Regions from separate parts of the Pseudarthrobacter sp. MDT3-1 genome, predicted to be linked through region 2. Evidence: riboswitches for the same ligand, from Rfam matches in the RefSeq annotation. Region 2 holds a riboswitch; each other region holds the start of a gene.
What was found. Region 2 has a riboswitch for S-adenosylmethionine ahead of ACX80X_RS01500 (aminotransferase class V-fold PLP-dependent enzyme). Riboswitches for the same ligand answer to the same signal wherever they lie in the genome.

Region 1 (3,199 bases), on a different contig from region 2:
CGACATTGGCCGCGGACTGGCCGTGCCGGATCATGAAGATTTTCCCTGGCGCGCTCATAAGCCCCAAGCATAGGTGCCGCCCCGAGGATGCTCTCTCACTTTTGGTGCGTTTTCGGCGGACGCTCTCTCACTTTGGTCAGCCCCGGCGAGCTGGCCACCCCCGAATCAGCGAAGAACCAGAAACTAAAGGCAAGATGGAACCATGTTGGTTCCCTCCCGCCGTCGGCTGCGGATTGAAGTCTGGATTGTGCTGGGTCTGTCCCTGGGGCAGTCCGCCGTCTACTCGGTGGTGCAGCTGCTGGACAAGATGACGCGTGCACCGCTGGCCGAAGGCACGTCCACGCTGAACCGGTCACAGAGCCCCCGCGAATACTTCGATCTCACCTACCAGCTGCTGGACATCATTTTCGCCCTCGTGCCCGTGCTGCTGGTCATCTACTTCCTTACGGACCAGCGGCAATCCGGCGCCGGAGTGAGCCCCCAAGGCTGGTCCGCCTTCCGGAAGCTGGGGTTCAACTTCGCCCGGCCGGGCCGTGACCTGCTGCAGGGCTTTGGCCTCGCGGCGCTGATCGGGATCCCGTCGCTGGGCCTCTACGCAGCGGGACGTGCCCTGGGGATCACCACCGCCATCATCCCCAGCGCGCTCGACTCATACTGGTGGACGGTTCCCGTCCTGATCCTGTCCGCGCTGCGGCACGCCATCGTGGAAGAAGTCATTGTGGTGGGTTACCTCCTGGACCGCTTCGGCAAGTTCGGCTGGAGCATGCCCCTGGCCATCTTCACTAGCTCGATGCTCCGCGGCAGCTACCACCTTTATCAAGGCTTCGGGCCGTTCATCGGCAACGCAGTGATGGGTGTGGTCTTCGCCTGGCTCTACACAAAGACCAAACGGGTGATGCCGCTGGTTATCGCACACGCGCTGCTGGACATCGTTGCCTTCGTTGGCTTCAGCCTCTTTGGCAGGGCTGTGGGCCTGGGCTAAGGGGGTTTGTCCGGCTCAGGTCCAGCTTAAAAGGATTCGGCCGCCATCGGTGGGTGGCATCATTGGCACCCGCTGATGGCGGCCGAAGCTATTGAACGTGCAATCAGATGGTGACTGCTCCGGTAGCGGTTTCGAAGGTTACTGACAGGATGCCCGGGGTTCCATGCGGAGCCACCCAGTCAACGGCCACATCCTCCAGCGGCTTCTCGACGGGCTCGCCCAGCCATTCCGTCACGCGTTCGGCGGAACCGGCTATGGTCAGGCAGCTCATCTTGACGTTGCTCTCATAGGCGTTGGACGGGTGCAAGGCGGGGTCACCCTCCCACTTGAGCATGTACGGGACCTGAGGGTCCGCGATCAGGCCCAGGATGCCGATCTGCTTCCAGACCAGCTCGCGGCCGTCCGGGAACTTGCGGTTGCCGTTGACGGCGGCACGGCCCAGGCGGTCTTCGAACGGAGCGAGGTCGTCCACTTCGACGCACCAGCCCATCCAGCCGCCGCCGGCTTCGGATCGGGCCCGGACAGCCTGCCCGAAGGGAGCCTTGTCCGATGCCGGGTGGTTCAGGACCTCCACGACTTCCAGGTATTTATGGCCCGCGAGGGGAATAATCATGTTCCGGGTTCCAAACCGGGGGTGCACGCCACCCTTCACGGCTTCAACGCCAAGGGCGGACGAGATACGTTCGGTGGTGGCAACGAGGCCATCTTGTTCACAGGCGTAAGAGACGTGATCCATGCGCATGCCATCATCTTGGCACTTTGTGATCCGGCTCTCAGCTAAGGGTAGCCTTACCGGAATCCTGATGCGTCAGGAGTGGACATTTCCGGGCGGCCAAGGGTGCGGCGGAGCCCAACAAAGACGCGGCAGGCCAGCCGCAGTAGGGCTCCCGCGAAGTCACAACCAGTCACACGCTTAGCAATAGACCGGGGCTGTTCGTACACTCGAAGCAGGTCATGAGTGCCAGCGACAGCCCCGGCTTGCTGGCCGGCAACCCTCTTTTGCGGCGGGGTGCCCCGGGTGAGGACCTGGCCTGCCGGTCAATTGACGGTGGGCAAGCGCGTAGAAAAGGTCCTTCCATGACGATTACGATTTCCCGTACCGCAGAACCCGGGAACGGTGTGGTCCGTTACGCCAGTATTGGCGGACTCGAGCTCGAAGCCGGCGGATACCTCCCGGAAGTCACCCTCGGCTATGAAACGTGGGGAACCCTCAACGCGGACGGCTCCAACGCCGTCCTGATTGAGCACGCCCTGACCGGAAGCACACACGTGACGCGCGGCGACAGCGACGAGCCCGGCTGGTGGGAACAGCTGGCCGGGCCGGGTGCGCCGGTGGACACGGACCGGTTCTTTGTGGTCTCCATCAACATCGTGGGCGGCTGCTACGGCTCCACTGGGCCGTCCTCGGATGCCCCGGACGGCAAGCCGTGGGGGTCCCGCTTTCCGTTGGTAACGCTGCGGGACACCACCGCGGCCGAGGCCAGGCTGGCTGACCAGCTGGGAATCCCGAGCTGGTACGCCGTGCTGGGCGGTTCCATGGGCGGCGCGCGGGCCCTGGAATGGGCGGTCACCTATCCGGAACGGGTTCAGCGGTGCGCCGTTATCTCGATCGGTGCCGCCAGCACCGCCGAACAGATCGCATTCGCCCAGGCGCAGACGCTCGCCATCCGCCAGGACAGCAATTTTAACAACGGCGACTACTACGGCGGTCCGCTGCCGGAGGACGGACTGGCCCTGGCACGGCGCATCGCGCACATCACCTACCGCTCCGCCGAGGAATTCCATGGCCGCTTCGGCCGGTCGGCCCAGCACCCCGAATCGCCGTTCCAGGCGGCAGCGCTGGGGGAGCGGGGCCGCTACCAGGTGGAAAGCTACCTGGACCACCAGGGCAAAAAGCTGGTGCGGCGCTTTGATGCCAACAGCTACATCGCCATCACCGACGCCCTGATGAGCCACGACGTCTGCCGCGGGCGGGGCTCGCTGAACGAGGCCTTGGGCCGGGCCACTGCCAGGTTCTTCGTGGCTGCGGTGGACAGCGACCGGCTGTACTTCCCGTCCCAGTCCCGTGAACTGGCTGACGCGCTCCCCGGCGACGTGGACGTGCACGTTATTGAGGCCCCGATCGGCCACGACGGCTTCCTGACCGAGATCGGCCAGCTCGGCGTCCAGCTCCGAGACACGTTCCTGATCTAAGCGCCAGGGGACACTTGAGCCCCT
Region 2 (3,199 bases):
ATTTACCGCATGGGCCGCAGCCGGGTGGGCAGCGGTCAGGTCAGGAACCAGGGGAGGAAAGCGTCAGTCAGTCGTCAAGGCACGGAGCCGCGCCGGCGGTGCCCGGCGTGTTGGGAGCCCAGTGAGGGTACGTGCGGGAGTCGTTGGCCGGAACCCAGCGGCCCGCGTCCACCACGTAGTCCCAGCCCAGGCCGGTCCGGCGGAGTTGCTCCAGGCCGGCAAGGAGCCGCTGGGCATCCTCCAGCCGTGAGCCCACGCCGAAGCTGGCCCGCAGGGAACCGGAGGGAAGGCCGAGGCGCTTGAGCAGCGGGTGCGCGCAGAAGCGGCCGTCCCGGAGACCAACGCCATGCTCGGCCGACAGGTACGCGGCCACAAGCCCGGCGTCGTACCCTGCCACGGAGAAGTTCACCACGCCGATGGTGCCCGCTTCAGCGTCCGTGTCCGAGAAGATCTGGTGCACGGTGACGCCGTCGATCTTCCCGAGCCCTTCCACCAGGAATGACCTGATGGCTGCCTCGTGGGCGTGCCAGCGGTCGTGGTCCAGGGACGCGATGACCTGGGTGGCGCGGGCCAGAGTGGCCGCGCCGAGGACGTTGGGGGAGCCGCCCTCGTGCCGGGCCGGACCGGTGGCCCAGCTGACGCCGTCGAGCCTGGCCTCGCGGACGGCGCCGCCGCCGGCCAGGTGGGGCGTGCCAGCGTCGAGCCAGTCGGTGCGGCCCACCAGGACGCCGGAGCCGAAGGGCGCGTAGAGCTTGTGCCCGGAGAAGGCGAGGTAGTCGACGTCGTCGGTGCTGATATTGATGCGCCGGTGCGGCGCCAGCTGCGCGGCGTCCACCACGATCCGCGCTCCGTACTCATGGGCGAGGGCGGCCAGGGCCTTGATCGGGAGGATCTCGCCGGTGACGTTGGAGGCGCCCGTGACCGCGAGGAGGCTGACGTTGCCCTGCTCAAGTTCGGCGCGGAGGACCTCGAGGGTCCCCACGATGGTGTCCGCGGCGACAACGCTGCGGTGCGGGACTCCCTGCCACGGAAGCAGGTTGGCATGGTGTTCGATGTCCAAGTAGAGGACATCGCCATTGGGCCGTCCGTCCGTCGCCGGCAGGCAACCCGCCAGCAGGTTCAGCGAGTCGGTGGTGTTCCGGGTGAAGATGACGGAGTCGTCCGGGCGCCCGCCCACAAAGTCGCGCACGATGTCCCGGGCGTTCTCGTAGACGGAGGTGCTGATCTGCGACGCGTAGCCGGCGCCGCGATGGACGCTGGCGTAGAACGGCAGGATCTCGTTGAGGTAGGCCGACACGACGGAGAGGGCGGGAGCGGATGCGCCGTAGTCCAGGTTCGCGTACCGGACATGGCCGCCCTGGATCAGCGGTGCCTGGATTTCCGCCCCGGTGACCGCAGAGAGGGGGCGCCCTGCAATAGCGGCGTCATCGTGGATCAGCGCAGTGGCATTGGCGGGGGCGGCGTTGCTGGGAGAAACAGTGTTAGGGGAGACGGTGGCAGTTGTCACGGAGACCTCACTCTAGAAGGACTCCCGGTAACGGGAATCCGCGCTTGCCGTGTCCATTCCGGACCGGCCTGGTCGTCACCCGGGGCACCCCACCGCGAATGGAGGGTTGCCGGCCAGCAAACCGGGGTTTCGCGCTGGCACTCGTGACCTGTTAAGAAGCCTAGAACATCCGCCGCTGCAGAAAGGAAGCTCGGCCCAATGTTAAGGACTTTGTTACGCGCGTTTGAGGAACAGCCTCATTTGTCGAAGATACGACGGCGGACGCCCCCTTGAGGAGGCATCCGCCGTCGATAATTCGAAGAAAGTGCCTAGAGGAGATCGTCCAGATCCGGGTTCAGCCGCTTGAGCACCTCTGAGTGCAGGATGGAGTTCGTGGCCAGGGCGTTGCCGCCGAACGGCCCGTCCTGTCCCTCCAAGGAGGTGAAGCGGCCGCCGGCTTCCACTACGATGGGCACCAGGGCAGCCATATCGTACAGGTTCAGTTCGGGCTCGCAGGCGATGTCCACGGAACCTTCGGCCACCATGCAGTAGGACCAGAAATCGCCGTAGGCGCGCGTGCGCCACACGTCCTCGGTCAGGCCCAGGAACTCATCCAGGTTGCCGCGTTCCTTCCAACCGCCCAGGCTGGAGTAGGACAGGGAGGCATCCGAAAGTTTGGAGACGTCGGAGACGCGGAGCCGCGTTGCGGCGGCAAGGGACTTGCCCATGTACGCGCCGGAACCCTTGGCGGCCCACCAGCGTTTGCCCAGCGCGGGCGCGCTGACCACTCCCACCACGGGTTCGCCTTCGTCCACGAGGGCGATCAGGGTGGCCCAAACCGGGACGCCGCGGACAAAGTTCTTGGTGCCGTCGATGGGATCAATGATCCAGCGGCGGGAGCCATGGCCCGAACTGCCGAATTCCTCGCCCAGCACGGCGTCGCGCGGACGCGAGCGGGACAGCTGGCCGCGGATGGCTTCCTCCGCGGACTTGTCCGCGTCCGTTACCGGCGTCAGGTCCGGCTTGGTCTCGATGCGGAGGTCCAGTGCCTTGAAGCGGCTCATGGTCTGGTCATCCACGGAATCTGCCAGCACATGGGCAAGGCGCAAGTCATCGTTGTAGCTCGAAGCGGGTTGGATCATGGTTCCAAACTACCGTCTCAGGGCCGCAGTGTTGGGGACATCGGCGTCCCGTCTAGCCGATGCTGCCGAGTTCCTTGGTTTCCTGGCCCACCAGGCGGGGATCCGTGCCCAGCAGCCGTCGCAGGGACGCGAGCCGGGCCGGGCCGGTGGGGCCCGCGTGGCCGGCGGACACCCAGGCATCCACGCCGCAGTTGACGGCCGCGGTGTTGTGCTTGCAGCCACGCTCGCAGGCATCCGTACCCGGCTCCAGGTCCGGGAAGGACCGCAGGATCCGGTCCGGGTCCACGTGGGCCAGGCCGAACGAACGGATGCCAGGGGTGTCGATGATCCAGCTTCCGGCGGGAGCTCCGGTCAGCTTCAGGGCTAGGGCCGACGACGACGTGTGGCGGCCGCGGCCGGTCACGGCGTTCACACCACCGGTGGCCCGTTCGGCCCCGGTGAGCGCATTGACCATGGTTGACTTGCCCACGCCGGAATGACCCAGCATCACCGAGACCTTGCCCTCGAGGTACGCGCGGAGCTGCGAAACTGCGTCACTGTCCAGGCGGGCCGAGAGGCCGTCGTCGGAGCG
Region 3 (3,199 bases), on a different contig from region 2:
GCTTCCTTGCCGGAGCGGCCACCCGTCGTCGCAAGTTCCAACGTGAGGACGGTGCCGCCGGCCTTCATCTGCTTGGCGGCGAGCTCGTACTGCGGGTGAGATTTCAGCAGCGGGTACTTGACCCAGCTGACGGCCGGCTGCTGTTCGAGCCATTCGGCCAGCCGCAGCGCGGACGCGGAGGAGTGGTTCACGCGCAGCGCCATCGTTTCGAGGCCCTTGGTGAGCACCCAGGCGTTGAACGCGGAGAGGGCCGGGCCGGTGTGCCGCATGAGCTGCTTGACCGGGCCGTCGATGAACTCCTTGGTGCCCAGGATGGCGCCGCCCAGGACACGTCCCTGGCCGTCGATGTGCTTTGTGCCGGAGTACACAATCACGTCCGCACCCAGCTGGCCGCAGCGCTGCAGCAGGGGAGTGGCAAAGACATTGTCGACGACGACGGTGGCCCCGGCGGCGTGTGCCAGCTCGCTGACCGCGGCGATGTCCACGATTTCCTGCATCGGGTTGGAGGGCGACTCGAAGAACACGGCCGTGGTGGGCTCCGACAGCGCGACGCGCCATTGCTCAAGATCCGGGCCGTCAACAAACACGGTTTCCACGCCCCAGCGCGGCAGGATCTCGTTCAGGATCACAAAGCAGGACCCGAACAGGGAGCGCGCGGCAACCACGCGGTCCCCGGCCGCCAACAGGGCGCCCAGGGCTGTGAACACCGCTGACATGCCCGACGCCGTCGCAAAGCACGCTTCGGTGCCTTCGAGCAGGCGGAGGCGTTCCTGGAATGTGGCTACGGACGGGTTGCCGTACCGGGAGTAGACGAAGCGTTCGTCCTCGCCGGTGAAGGCGCGCTCGGCGGCGGCAGCGGACTCGTAGACGAAGCCCGAGTTCAGGAAGACCGGCTCGGTGGTCTCCTGGAAGTTGGTGCGGTCCAGCCCGCCGCGCACCGCCTGCGTCTCGGCGCTCCAGCTGGCGGCGTCTGGGTTGAAGGTCACTTGGCTATTCCCAGATTGGTGGGCAGGCCGCGGTTCTTCCAGCCGTTGACGGTGCGCTCGCCGTAGCGGTCCGGCTCGCCCTCGAAACCCTCCAGGACGTTGTAGGAGGTGAAACCGGCCTGCGTCGCGGCGATGGCGGCGGCGATGGAGCGCTGGCCCGAGCGGCAGAGGAACACCAGTTCAGTGCCGTCGTCCACCGGGGCCTGCTGCGTCAGGTCGGTGATGAAATCCCGGTTCGGGATGCCACCCGGGAACGTCCACGGGATGAACAGGGGATCGTTGTCCGTGGCCTTCGTGTCCGGGATGCCGATGTGGGCCCATTCACCTTCGGTCCGGACATCCACCAGAATGGCGCCCTGTTCGAGTTTGGCCCAGGCCTGCTGCGGGGTGAGGTCTCCGGCGTAGCTCATGCGTGGCCCTCGCCGTCGAAATCGAGGTCATCCACGGCGGAGGCGACGGCGGCATCAGCGGTGGCGATGGCCGACGGGAGGATGAGTGCCTGCGCAACAATCACAACGCCGCCGTTGGACGTCGCGGCCGGGCTGCCGTGCAGGACATACCCTTCGGCCAGGGCAGTGGAAATCCGTTCACAGAAAGACCTGTCATCCGGCCCGGTGACAAGCCGGTACGACAGTTTCTCTTCGGGGGCGGGGGCGGGGGCGGGGGCAGGGGCGGGTGCGTCAGACACGACGGAACTCCTTCTTTCACGCTTGCAGCTCGAATGGGTCGATATGCCGAGTATTCACCTGAGGCACCCCGCCGCGAAAGGGAGGGTTGCCGACCGGCCAGTCAGGGCTTGGCGCCGGTTCTCATTACTCCCCAAAAACGTAACATCCGGCCCGCCCGGCCGCACCGCCGCCGACGTCATGTTCCGTAACCATCGCGTGCTTCCGTGACCCCGCCGTGCTTCCGTAACGCCGGCGCCGACGGGACAATCGGGTCATGGGGAACATTCGAGGGCGTTCTTTGACGGGCGCCTGGGCGCGCGTTTTGGCCGTGACGCTGTGCGCCGTGCCGGTGCTGGTGGGGGTGACAAGCTGCCGGAGCATTTTCGCGCCGGCGCCCTGCATGCCGCCGGAGTTTTCCGTCTCGCCTGCCGCCGCCAAACCCGGCGACCAGATCACCGTCAGCGCCCCGGATACCACTTGCGATGCCCGCTACGGCACCGACGCGCAGGTCCAGGTGACGGTCAAGGATGCGACCGGCACCGCGGTGCTGGAAGAGCTCGCTCCCATGTCCGACGACGGCGGCTTCACTTTCGTGTTCACCGTCCCGGCTGGCGTGGCTCCCGGGAAGGCCGGGGTCACCGCTTACCCGTACAACCTGGACTGGTGCGACGACACAGGGGTGAACAACCGGGCGGCTCAGGGGCCGGCGGAACTTGTCCGGGTTTCGTGCGCGGAACGCCTGGTGCCGCTGGTGATCCTTGGACCCGGAGCCTGACCCTGGCGTCAGGCTTTGAGGATCAGGGCGTCGCCCTGGCCGCCGCCGCCGCACAACGCAACCACGCCTGTCCCGCCGCCGCGCCGGTTCAGCGCGAGTGCCTGATGCAGGACCAGGCGGGCCCCCGAGGCGCCCACCGGGTGGCCCAGGGCGATGGCGCCGCCGTCGGTGTTGATCCTGTCCGCGTCGATCCCCAGGTCCGTGGCGGACTGCAGCACCACTGAGGCGAAGGCTTCGTTGATCTCAATGAGGTCCACGTCGTCAATGGTCATCCCTTCGAGTTTCAGCGCCCGCTCAATGGCGCGGGACGGCTGGGAATGCAAGGATCCATCCGGTCCGGCGGTCTGGCCGTGGCTGCCGATTTCCGCGATCCAGCTCAGGCCGGCCGCTTCCGCTGCTGCCTTGCTGGCCACTACCACTGCGGCGGCGCCGTCTGACAGCGGGGAGGCAGAACCGGCGGTGATGGTGGCCGCCGGATCCTTGGAGAAGGCGGGCTTCAGTGCCGCCAGCGTCTCGATGGTGGTGCCGGCGCGGATGCCTTCGTCGGCATCAATCACGACGGCGGGTCCCCGGCGCTGCGGGACCTCCACCGGAGCGATCTCCTCAGCCAGGATGCCGGCCGCCCGGGCGGCCTCCGCCCGCTGGTGCGAAAGGGCGGCGACGGCGTCCTGGTCCTCGCGGCTGATGCCCAGGCGGGCGTTCCCGGCGTCCGTGGCGGAGCCCATCAGTTCGCCTGAGACGGGGTCCTGCAGGCCGTCAAAGTTCAGTGA

Region 1: linked by a shared signal. The riboswitch ahead of metX (homoserine O-acetyltransferase MetX) and the one ahead of ACX80X_RS01500 (aminotransferase class V-fold PLP-dependent enzyme) in region 2 are both predicted to bind S-adenosylmethionine.
Region 3: linked by a shared signal. The riboswitch ahead of ACX80X_RS04790 (DUF1737 domain-containing protein) and the one ahead of ACX80X_RS01500 (aminotransferase class V-fold PLP-dependent enzyme) in region 2 are both predicted to bind S-adenosylmethionine.

What each region holds. Positions count from the first base shown of each region.
Region 1 is NZ_JBTNDX010000001.1:158,658-161,856, reverse strand. Features, by position in the region: gene ACX80X_RS00805 (histidine phosphatase family protein) at 1-58, opposite strand, end outside; gene ACX80X_RS00800 (CPBP family intramembrane glutamic endopeptidase) at 203-982, shown strand; gene ACX80X_RS00795 (VOC family protein) at 1,086-1,724, opposite strand; SAM riboswitch class IV at 1,933-2,047, shown strand; gene metX (homoserine O-acetyltransferase MetX) at 2,060-3,175, shown strand.
Region 2 is NZ_JBTNDX010000002.1:28,680-31,878, reverse strand. Features, by position in the region: gene ACX80X_RS01500 (aminotransferase class V-fold PLP-dependent enzyme) at 68-1,507, opposite strand; SAM riboswitch class IV at 1,543-1,656, opposite strand; gene hisN (histidinol-phosphatase) at 1,816-2,628, opposite strand; gene rsgA (ribosome small subunit-dependent GTPase A) at 2,681-3,199, opposite strand, start outside.
Region 3 is NZ_JBTNDX010000004.1:176,594-179,792, reverse strand. Features, by position in the region: gene ACX80X_RS04800 (O-succinylhomoserine sulfhydrylase) at 1-986, opposite strand, end outside; gene ACX80X_RS04795 (rhodanese-like domain-containing protein) at 983-1,396, opposite strand; gene ACX80X_RS04790 (DUF1737 domain-containing protein) at 1,393-1,674, opposite strand; SAM riboswitch class IV at 1,688-1,803, opposite strand; gene ACX80X_RS04785 (hypothetical protein) at 1,929-2,429, shown strand; gene ACX80X_RS04780 (acetyl-CoA C-acetyltransferase) at 2,438-3,199, opposite strand, start outside.